Regions from separate parts of the Caldimonas taiwanensis NBRC 104434 genome, predicted to be linked through region 2. Evidence: predicted binding sites of a transcription regulator. Region 2 holds the regulator's gene; each other region holds the start of a gene.
What was found. The regulator FNR, encoded in region 2, switches genes on or off when oxygen is low (the NO sensors DNR and NnrR bind a similar motif). The targets are predictions, from matches to a motif close to TTGATNNNNATCAA.

Region 1 (3,270 bases), on a different contig from region 2:
GTGGTGGATCCCGCGCTGAGGGATCCAGACGCTGAGCTGGGCCGCGGCTCCGTGTCGATCAGGTCCCAAGCCGGTGCGAGCTGTCCAAAGCCCAACGCGGTGGCCGTCGACCATTTCTTCATGGCCATACGCCTGACCCTGTATCGGTGTCCCCCAAAGCCTCTCCCGCCGGATCCGAAGTCGTCCAGGGACCGCTTCGGGACCCGCCGAGCAAAATTACCCATCAGTTCCATTTTCAACCGATTGGTATTTTGTGTGACCCGATGGTTGCGCTTCGACGGATTCGTATGCTTTGCTGACGGCGGGTCTACAATGCAGCCCATGGCCCGCATGTCGTTCAAGGAACAGGTGCTTCGCGCCCGCGAAGACGCCATCGTCTCGTCGGTCAACCGGCTGCTGGCCGAAAAAGGCTTCGAGATGATGACCGTGGACGAGGTGGCCGCCGATGTGGGCATCGCCAAGGCGAGCCTGTACAAGCACTTCACGTCCAAGGAAGAGCTGGCCGCCGCGGCCATGATCCGCGTGCTGCAGCGGGCGCTGGACTTCACCGCGACGCTGGAGGCCGACGCGCATTTGGCGCCGATCGACAAGCTGCGCGCCACCGCACGCTGGACGATGGAGGTTCAGCTCGCCGGCGAGATGCCTTCCCTGCCCTCGCAGAACTCCAGTCTGCGCCAGGCGCTGATCGCCAACCGGCAGTACATGGACCGGCTGATGGCGCTGAGTGAGCGGCTGGGCGCCTGGATCGTCGCGGCCCAAGCCGGCGGGCAGATCAACCCGGCCCTGCCGCCGGAAGTGGTGCTTTACACCCTGTACGCCCGGGCCTGCGATCCGGTGCTGAGCTTTCTGAAGGCCGGCGGTCAGTACAGCGATGCACAGATCATCGACACCTTGCTGTCGACCTGCTTCGACGGCCTGCGCGGGCCGCCACGCTGAGCCCGTTCAGCGCACCAGCAAGACCGGCGTCTTGCAATGGGCGATCACATGGGTCGCCACCGACCCCATGACCAGATTGCCCAAGGCGCTGTGGCCATGCGAGCCCATGACCACCAGGTCGAACTTGCCGCTGGCTGCCGCCTTGGCAATGATCTCCCCGGGGTGGCCGACTTTGTGCGCCGTCTTGCACTTCAACCCTTGCTTGTCGAAGAAGGTGCGCACGGGCTTGAGCACCTTTTCGGCCTCGTCGGCGTAGTACTCGGCCAGCGTTTCCTTGTCGATCACGGCCGCCGCCCGCGGCGGCACGGCCGGCACGGCCGTCAGCACGGTGTAGTCATGGGCGCTGCCGAACAGTTCATCATGGGCTGCCAGATAACCCAACATGCGCTTGGTGTAGACGCTGCCATCGACGGCGACGAGGATCTTCATGGAAACGCTCCTGAAAGGGGGTATGGCCCACAGCTTGTCATCACCGCGAGGGGCCGGGCTTGATGTGCGTCAAGATCATACGCAGGCTGTCTCGGACCCCAGGCGATGCCGCACGTTCGCAGGCATCCCCCTTCAGAGGGATGGGTTCTGCACAGCGGGCAGGCTACAGTGGAATCGTGCTGTCACACGGGGCGGACTCGACAGTCGCCGGCCTCGCACCGATGCCGCGCCAGGCATCGCGCGATAGGCCCATGATCACACCACGATCACAGTCTCCCAACGACGTCCTTTTTAGGACTTTCTCGCCCACCTTCGCGGTGGGCGATTTTTTTCACCGCAGGGCCCCGCAAAGCGTGGCGGCGCACGAGCCGTGCGGCCCTCAGGGACTAAAGCCTGCGGCCAAGGTTTCGCGCAAGTAGGCCACCAGGGCCTGCACCGCGCGCGGCACCACCGGGCTGTACGGGCGGATCGCATAGATGCGCTCACCGAAAGCGCCCACCGGCCGCCAGCGCGGCAACACCGCCACCAAGCGGCCGGCTTGCAGCGCGGCCTGGGCGCTGAAGTCTGGCAGCACCGCCAAGCCCAGCCCGCCGAGCACCGCCTCGCGCAACACCTCGCTGTTGTTGGCCGCAAAGGGCCCACGCACGGGCACGGTGACGCGCTGGCCTTGGGCCGACTCGAAGGACCAGGTCGCGCTCTCGCCGGGCCGCGGATAGCTCAGGCAGTCGTGCGCCACCAGCTCCTGAGGATGCTCGGGCACACCACGTCGGCGCAGGTAGGCCCGGCTGGCCACCAGCCAGGAGCGGGTCTCGCACAGGGTCCAGGCCACATGGGTGTCCGGGGGGGCAGCGGTGTGGCGCACCGCCAGGTCGAAGCCCTCCTGGGCCAAGGAGACCAGGCGGTCGGAAAGATCCATCTCGATGCGCACCTGCGGATGACGGCGCAAGAACTCCGGCAGCCGCGGCACGATCTGCTGCCGCCCCAGCGCCACCGGCGCACTCAGGCGCACCAGGCCGCGCGGCTGGGCGGCCAGGTCGCGCACCTGGGCGAAACCGCGCTCGATCTGCGCATAGGCCTCGCGCGTGGCGTCCACCAGCTGTTGGCCTGCCTCGGTCAGCCGCACCGAACGGGTGGTGCGCTGCACCAACGGCACGCCGGCGGCGCGCTCGAGTTCGACGATGCGCTGGCTCATCGCCGCCTTGGAGATGCCCAAGCGGCGTGCGGCCGCGGTGTAACTGCCTTGCGCGGCCAACTCGCCCAAGGCATGGACATGGCCCCACAGGCTCTCGATGCGCTCGCCCACCATGATTGGTTCCAATTTCTGGGTCACGATTGTTCATCATTCTGAACGACATGGTCAGCCGCCGGCGCTTGGAAGGGCCGCAGCGGCGGCCTAGACTGGGTGCATCGCCAAGTCTTCGCAGGAGCAACGAGATGGGAACCTCTACGGCCGCATTTCACGCCACCGTGGCCCACTGGATCGCCGGACGTCACACGGCCGGTGCGAGCGGCCGCGCCCAGCCGGTGTATCAGCCGGCCACCGGTGCGGTGGCGCGGGAAGTGGTGCTGGGCGGCGTCGAGGACGTCAATGCCGCGGTGGCCGCCGCGCAGGCCGCCTTCCCGGCCTGGGCCGACACCCCGCCGATCCGCCGCGCCCGCGTGTTGTTCAAGTTCCTCGAACTGCTCCACCAGCATCGTGACACGCTGGCGGAAATGATCACCGCCGAGCACGGCAAGGTGTATTCCGATGCGCAGGGCGAGGTCACGCGCGGCATCGAGATCGTGGAATTCGCCTGCGGCATTCCGCAGTTGCTCAAGGGCGACTACACCGAGCAGGTCTCCACCGGCATCGACAACTGGACGCTGCGCCAGCCGCTGGGCGTGGTGGCCGGCATCACGCCCTTC
Region 2 (3,270 bases):
TTGAATCGCGCTGGCAGGTGCGCATAGCCGTACAAGGCGATGCGGTCCGGCCGCAACTGGCCCATGAGCTCCAGCGTGCGGGCAAATGAGGTCGCCGTCTGTCGTGGCAACCCATAGATCAAATCGGCATTGACCGATTCGATGCCCAGCTCGCGCGCCTGCTCGATCAAACGAGCCACGCTGTCGAAGGACTGCACGCGATGCACCGCCTTTTGCACGTCGGGATCGAAATCCTGCACGCCCAAACTGATGCGATTGAAACCCAGCGACACCAGATGGGACAAGCGCTGCGGCGAGACGGTGCGAGGATCGACTTCGATGCTGTATTCCCCGCCGGGCACCAACCGGAAAGAGGTTCGCAAGACCTGCATCAGCCTTGCGAGTTCCTCGTCGGCAAGAAAGGTCGGCGTGCCGCCCCCGAGGTGCAGCTGGCTGACCGGCTGGTCGCGCCCCAGGACATCGACGTACAACGCGATTTCACGTTCCAGGGCCTCGAGGTATTGGCCCGCCCGCTCGTGATGGCGGGTGATGATCTTGTTGCACGCGCAGTAGTAGCACACCGACTCGCAAAACGGGATGTGCACATACAAGGACAAGGCCGCAGCGCGTCCCCCGACGGCCCCCACCCCACCGGCGCGCTGAGCCAGGGCCTGCGCGAGTTGCGCCGGCCCAAAGGCTTCGACGAATCGGTCTGCCGTCGGATAAGAGGTGTAGCGGGGCCCCGGAACGTCGAAGCGCTGTAAGAGTTCGGGGGCGATCGGCAGGGCGGGATCGTGCGTCATGGGGGCACTGTGCCAGAGCGATCGGCCGACGACTTGATCTTGCTCAAGACCCTGTGCAGAACGCTCCTGAACAATCGGCACATTGCCTGAGGAGCCTCCACCATGCCGTTCGACACGCCCTCCGACGCCAGCCTGGCCCCCCTGTGGGCCCCCTTGGCCGCCTCGACCCAGCCTCCGGCACGGCCGGCCCGCGCAAGCCTCACCCCTCCGATCGTCTCCCAGGACGCGCAAAGGTCCATAATGGACCTCAAGGAGAAGCCGACGCGCATGCTCAAACTCGATTCCCTCAAAGTGGCTTGCTCGAGCTGCAATCTGCGCGAACTGTGCCTGCCCGTGGGCCTGTCTCGCTCCAATCTCGAGAAGCTGGATCAGATGGTGGCCTCGCGTCGCAGCGTCAAACGCGGCGAGGCCTTGTTCCATGCGGGCGACCCGTTCCAGTCGTTGTACGCCGTGCGCACGGGGTTTTTCAAGACCCGGGTGTCTTCGGAGGACGGACGCGACCAGGTTACGGGCTTCCAGATGGCTGGGGAGTTGTTGGGGCTGGATGCCATCAGTCAGGACCGCCATACCTGCGATGCGGTGGCGCTGGAAGACTCTCAGGTCTGTGTGATTCCCTACCATCGACTCGAAGAGCTGTCGCGCGAATTCACCGAGTTGCAGAGTTCGTTTCACAAGATCATGAGCCGCGAGATCGTGCGCGACCATGGTGTGATGCTGCTGCTGGGTAGCATGCGTGCCGAGGAACGCCTTGCCGCCTTTTTATTGAACCTCACGCAGCGCCTGCAGGCGCGCGGTTTTTCGCCCTCGGCGCTGATCCTGCGCATGACTCGCGAGGAAATCGGCAGCTACCTCGGCTTGAAACTGGAGACCGTCAGCCGCACGTTCTCGAAATTCCAGGAAGACGGCTTGCTCGAAGTCAAGCAGCGACAGATCCGTATCTTGAACGAGGACGGCTTGCGCCGCCTGGTCAACAACAGCACCTGCTGAACCGCTGGCGCCTAACTCAGGCATCATCTCGCTGCGGCGGGTGCGCCAGCAGGTGCATCGTCACGCCGGCCAGGATGAAAGCACCCCAGAAGAAAAAGAAGGCCAACGAATAGACCGCCGTGACCGACAGCTCGATCGGAGCCCCTCCGATCCAATGCAGCTCCTGGGGGTCGACCATCGCGAAGACGACCGTCTCGACGACGCCGGCCATCAAAAAGGCCGGCCAGAGGATACTCATCCAAGGCAGTTTCATCGCAGGTGAGCCTCGACGGACCAAGACGAAGGTGGCGCCGCGTGCCGTCTCATTCACCCCGGCCGGTCAGGGCCGAGGCTGGCGTGGCACTGTGGTTGCGAGCCTGTTGCGCAGGCAGCCAACTCCGCTCGGAGGCCGCGCCTGCGCCGGAACGGGTCGCCGTGGCGGAAACGGCGCTACGCTGCAGCACGGGATCGGGATGCCGGATCGCCAGCGTGATGGTCACGACACAGGCGGCAATCACCGCCGCGGGGGCGCCCAACACCAGCCACATCATGGGCTCACGCCACCATGGCGCGCCGGCTCGTTGGGCAAGAGACAGATTGGCAGGTCGGCTCATGGCAGGGGTCTCCCAAGGGTTGCCGCTCAACGCGGCACCAAGAAGGTGGATCGTTCGAGCACGCGATGCTCGGTCTGGCCGCCCTGGGGCAAGCGGTCGATACGAAACTCGATAGGATGGGTATGCCCTCGCAAGGGCTCGGCGTGCTGCGGCGGCAACTGGACGCGCACCACCACCCAACGCGAAGCGGCAGGTTCGACCTCGACTTGAGACTCGGAGGCCAGGCGCAAACCCTCCAGCCCCGAGACGCCGATGCGGTATCGCTCAGGCTGCTCCAGCGCATTCATGATTTGCAAACGATAGACGTTTTCGACGTAGCCATCCTCGACGATGCGCGCCAGCGCCCCGCGGTCGCGGATGACGTCCACTTTGAAGGGGCTGCGCAGCACCAGGCTGCCGACAAAAGCCGCACCGATGAACGCAAGGATGGCGGTGTAGACGAGCACCCGTGGGCGCAGCACCCGCTTGAACATCTGTGCTCGCGTCCAGCCATGGCTCATGCCGTTCTGTGTGGAATAGCGGATCAGCCCACGCGGATAGTTCATCTTGTCCATCACGCCGTTGCACACATCGATGCATGCGGCGCAGCCGATGCACTCGTATTGCAAGCCGTTGCGGATGTCGATGCCGGTAGGACAGACCTGCACGCACAAGCTGCAGTCGATGCAGTGGCCCAGTCCGAGTTGCTTCGGATTGGCTTTGCGGGGGCGGGAGCCGCGGGGTTCGCCGCGCGTCGCATCGTAGGTGATGATCATGGTGTCCCGGTCGAACATCGCACTCTGGAAGCGCGCATAGGGACACATGTACTTGCACACCTGCTCGCGCAGGTAGCCGGCATTGCCATAGGTGGCCAAGCCGTAGAACAAAATCCAAAACCACTCCCAGGGCCCCAGGCCCAGTGTCAGCGC
Region 3 (3,270 bases), on a different contig from region 2:
GGCCGAGTTCCGCCAAGCGCTCGGCAGCTTTGCCACGGGGGTGACCATCGTCACGGCCCGATCGCCCGAGGGACGGCTGATCGGCCTGACCGCCAACTCTTTCAATTCGGTCTCGCTCGATCCGCCGCTGGTGCTGTGGAGTCTGTCGCGCCTGGCCGGATCGATGCCGGCTTTCGAGCGTGGCTCTCACTACGCCATCCACATCCTGGCGGCCGACCAGAGGGCCCTGGCCGAGCGCTTCGCCACCAAGGGCATCGATCGTTTCGCCGGATTGTCCTGGCGGGAAGGCGCCGGCGGCGCCCCTTTGCTCGAAGGCGTGGCTGCGTTGTTCGAGTGTTTCAACCGCAGCCGCTACGAGGAGGGCGACCATGTCATCTTCGTCGGCGAGGTCGAGCGCTGCCAGCGCCGCCCCGAAGCCGCACCGCTGATCTTTCACGGCGGACGCTATTTCACCGAGCTGCCGCTGTGAGCCTGCGCTGAACCCGTCGCCGCGATGGGCACAGGCCCGGCGGGCCAGACCGCGCGGCGCACTGGCTCACCAATGGCGCACGGGGCCGGTGTCGATGTGCACGAAATTCGAGCGCTCGTAATAGCCGACGCCGCCGGCCCGCAGGGACAGGGCCGCCTCGCGCAAATGCGGCAGCGCCACGTCGCCCAAGCGGATGTCGATCGCCTGCCCTCGCAGGTGCAGGCTGGTGCGGGCCACGCCGCTGTGAGGACTGCGGCTGCGCAGCATGTCGTTCGTCTTGGGAGATCGATAGGCGGAGATGACCTCGAAGGGCCGGCGGCTGCCGGTGGCTTCGTGCAGCCGATGCAGCACATCGAACAAGGCCGGGTCGATCGGGGCCACCTCATCGGTGCGAAAGTCGCGCAGCAGGTGGTTGAGGGCTTGCAGCGCCTCGGGCACGTACTGCCCCGCGTCGAAGTACGCGACCTTCAAGCGCTCGCCGGTGTGAAGATGCACAAACTCCAGCCTGCGAACGTCTGCAGTGTCGGGCCCCTGGCCAGGATGGAATGACCCCCAGACTTGCTTTGCTCGTGTCCCCCCGAGGGGGTGGTCAGTTCCTTCGGGCGGCCGTGCGGCACTGACATGGGCCCACGCCGGCAGGGCCAGCGCCACTGGCGCTGCCGCCATGCCACACAACAGCCGCCGGCGCATGCCCTGCGCCGGCGCAAAAGGAGATGGCGCCCGCGTGATCGCGGACGAATGACGGCCGTCCTTCATGGTGCCTACTCGCTGGCCAGACAATGCCGGGCCGATCCAAGAGGCCGTGTCGCCTCCAGGTCCGCCGGCCGTTGCGAGCCCGTGGCTGGGCTCGAGCAGGCGCCATGGTAACAGTCACCCCTCGGCTGCGGCGTGGGGCACGGACCACCGATCGCCGGCGATCGTGAATTTGCCGCGCCCTGAGGCTATCGACGAGGCCGAGGGCGGTGGTTCAAGGCCGCACCAGTTCCATGCCAGTGGCCACCACCCGCATGCGCCCATCGGCGCGCATGTCCACGAGCTCGCCACTGTCCAAATGCAGTTCGGCCACTCCCGTGGGCTCCCAGTGGTCCAAGCCATCGGCCAGCGAGGGGTCGCGCACCAGTTGCTCGAAGGCCTTGACCTTGTAGAGGCGCCCATCGGTCCCCTGGGCCGTGAAGCTGTCCAGCAGATGCAGTTTGCGATCCATATCCACCTCCTGCATGAGCGAGGGGGGCGGCCGAAAGGGTCGCCCGCCGGTCCATTGTCTCGCGTGGCCGTGGCCGCGCAAGCCCCCACCCGCACAGGACCCCAGGATGGGACCCCTGACACCCCCCCCCCAGCCTTGGGGTTGGCGAGGGAAGCGCTGGTCAAGTTTCCGCACGACAGCGACGCAGGTCGTGTGGGCATCAACTGCACGATTTTGTTGGCCGTGGTTGCCCCTGCGGGCCCGCTAGCAGGCCCGGCTTGTGGGCCGCCTGGCCCGCACATGGGCGCAAAATCGGCTTCCGCCTGACGGGGATTTGGCGACTTGACCTGAGTCAAGCCGTGCTGGCACCACCTTGCCTAGAGTGGCGTCATGAGACACCGCCCCTGGACCTTGGCCACCAAGCTCGTGCTGTTGTGCACGGGCTTCCTGCTGGCTGCGCTCACGTCCATTGGCCTGACGCTGTGGATCACCTGGCAGATCGAAGGAGGGGCCGCGGCCGTCAACGAGGCGGGGCGGCTGCGCATGAAGAGCTACCAGCTGGCGCTGGAGGTCGAGCGCCGGGTGCCGGCCGCCCAGATCGAGGATCGGCTGCAGCGCTTCGACGAGGGACTGGCGCTGCTGCGCGCCGGCGATCCTTCCCGCCCGCTGTTTGTACCCTGGAGCCAGGCCACGCGCGAGAGTTTCGAATCCGTGCAGAGCCAGTGGACGCTCCTGCGGGAGTACTGGCGAACCGGAGGGCAGCTCCCTGGCCGCACCACGGACGTGGATCGCTTCGTGGCTGCCATCGATGGCTTCGTGGCGGGTATCGAATACCAGCTCTCGCTGTGGACCGCCATCTTGCATGCCGTGCAGCTGGGCATTCTGGCGCTGGCGCTGATGGTGGGTATTGCGATGATGTATGCGGGATACCTCCTGGTGCTCAATCCCGTGAACCGCCTGCAGCAGGGCCTGAAGCGGGTGCAGGCCCAGGATTTCGCCGTGCGTGTGGAGGAGCGATCCAGTGCCGAGTTCGACCAACTGGCGCAGGGCTTCAACCGCATGGCCGAGACGCTGCAGGCCTTGTATGCCAATCTCGAGAACAAGGTGGCCGAAAAGACCGCGCGGCTACAGCAGCAGCGTGAGCGTCTGGCTGCGCTGTACGAAACCAGCGCCATGATGGCCGAGGCCACCAGCTTGGATGAACTCGCGCGGCAGTTTGCCCAACAGGTGCGACGCATCGCGCGGGCCGATGCGGTGGCTGTGCGCTGGTCTGACGAGGCCAACCAGCGCTACCTGCTGTTGGCAGGTGACTGCCTGCCTCATTTCATGACGGAACAGGAGCAGTGCGTTCAGACCGGGAGCTGCCATTGTGGCCAGGCCCTAGAAGGCGCGGCCACGCGCATCATTCCCATCAAGGTACGCCCGGCCAACGTGGCGCAGCCTGTGCTTGAACACTGCGCCCAGGCCGGGTACCAGACCCTGGTGTCGGTGCCCGTGCGCCTGCAGCACCGCCTGCTGGGCGAAGTGGACATCTTCTTCCGGGAGGAGACGACCCTGGGTGACGATGAACGATCCTTGCTGGAAGCCCTCGCAGCCCATCTGGCCGGTGCGATGGAGG

Region 1: a site for FNR is predicted at 1,425-1,438, ahead of CTA01S_RS00650 (universal stress protein). Genes of this name have one in related genera too.
Region 3: a site for FNR is predicted at 1,995-2,008, ahead of CTA01S_RS06190 (type IV pili methyl-accepting chemotaxis transducer N-terminal domain-containing protein). Genes of this name have one in related genera too.

The regions. Positions count from the first base shown of each region.
Region 1 is NZ_BCWK01000001.1:120,131-123,400, reverse strand. Features, by position in the region: gene CTA01S_RS00655 (TetR/AcrR family transcriptional regulator) at 322-936, shown strand; gene CTA01S_RS00650 (universal stress protein) at 943-1,365, opposite strand; gene CTA01S_RS00645 (LysR family transcriptional regulator) at 1,745-2,671, opposite strand; gene CTA01S_RS00640 (CoA-acylating methylmalonate-semialdehyde dehydrogenase) at 2,800-3,270, shown strand, end outside.
Region 2 is NZ_BCWK01000013.1:37,612-40,881, forward strand. Features, by position in the region: gene hemN (oxygen-independent coproporphyrinogen III oxidase) at 1-782, opposite strand, end outside; gene fnr (fumarate/nitrate reduction transcriptional regulator Fnr) at 1,050-1,769, shown strand; gene CTA01S_RS11745 (hypothetical protein) at 1,786-2,022, opposite strand; gene CTA01S_RS11750 (hypothetical protein) at 2,072-2,362, opposite strand; gene ccoG (cytochrome c oxidase accessory protein CcoG) at 2,389-3,270, opposite strand, start outside.
Region 3 is NZ_BCWK01000005.1:107,991-111,260, reverse strand. Features, by position in the region: gene CTA01S_RS06205 (flavin reductase family protein) at 1-469, shown strand, start outside; gene mepK (peptidoglycan L,D-endopeptidase MepK) at 536-1,135, opposite strand; gene CTA01S_RS06195 (hypothetical protein) at 1,437-1,673, opposite strand; gene CTA01S_RS06190 (type IV pili methyl-accepting chemotaxis transducer N-terminal domain-containing protein) at 2,043-3,270, shown strand, end outside.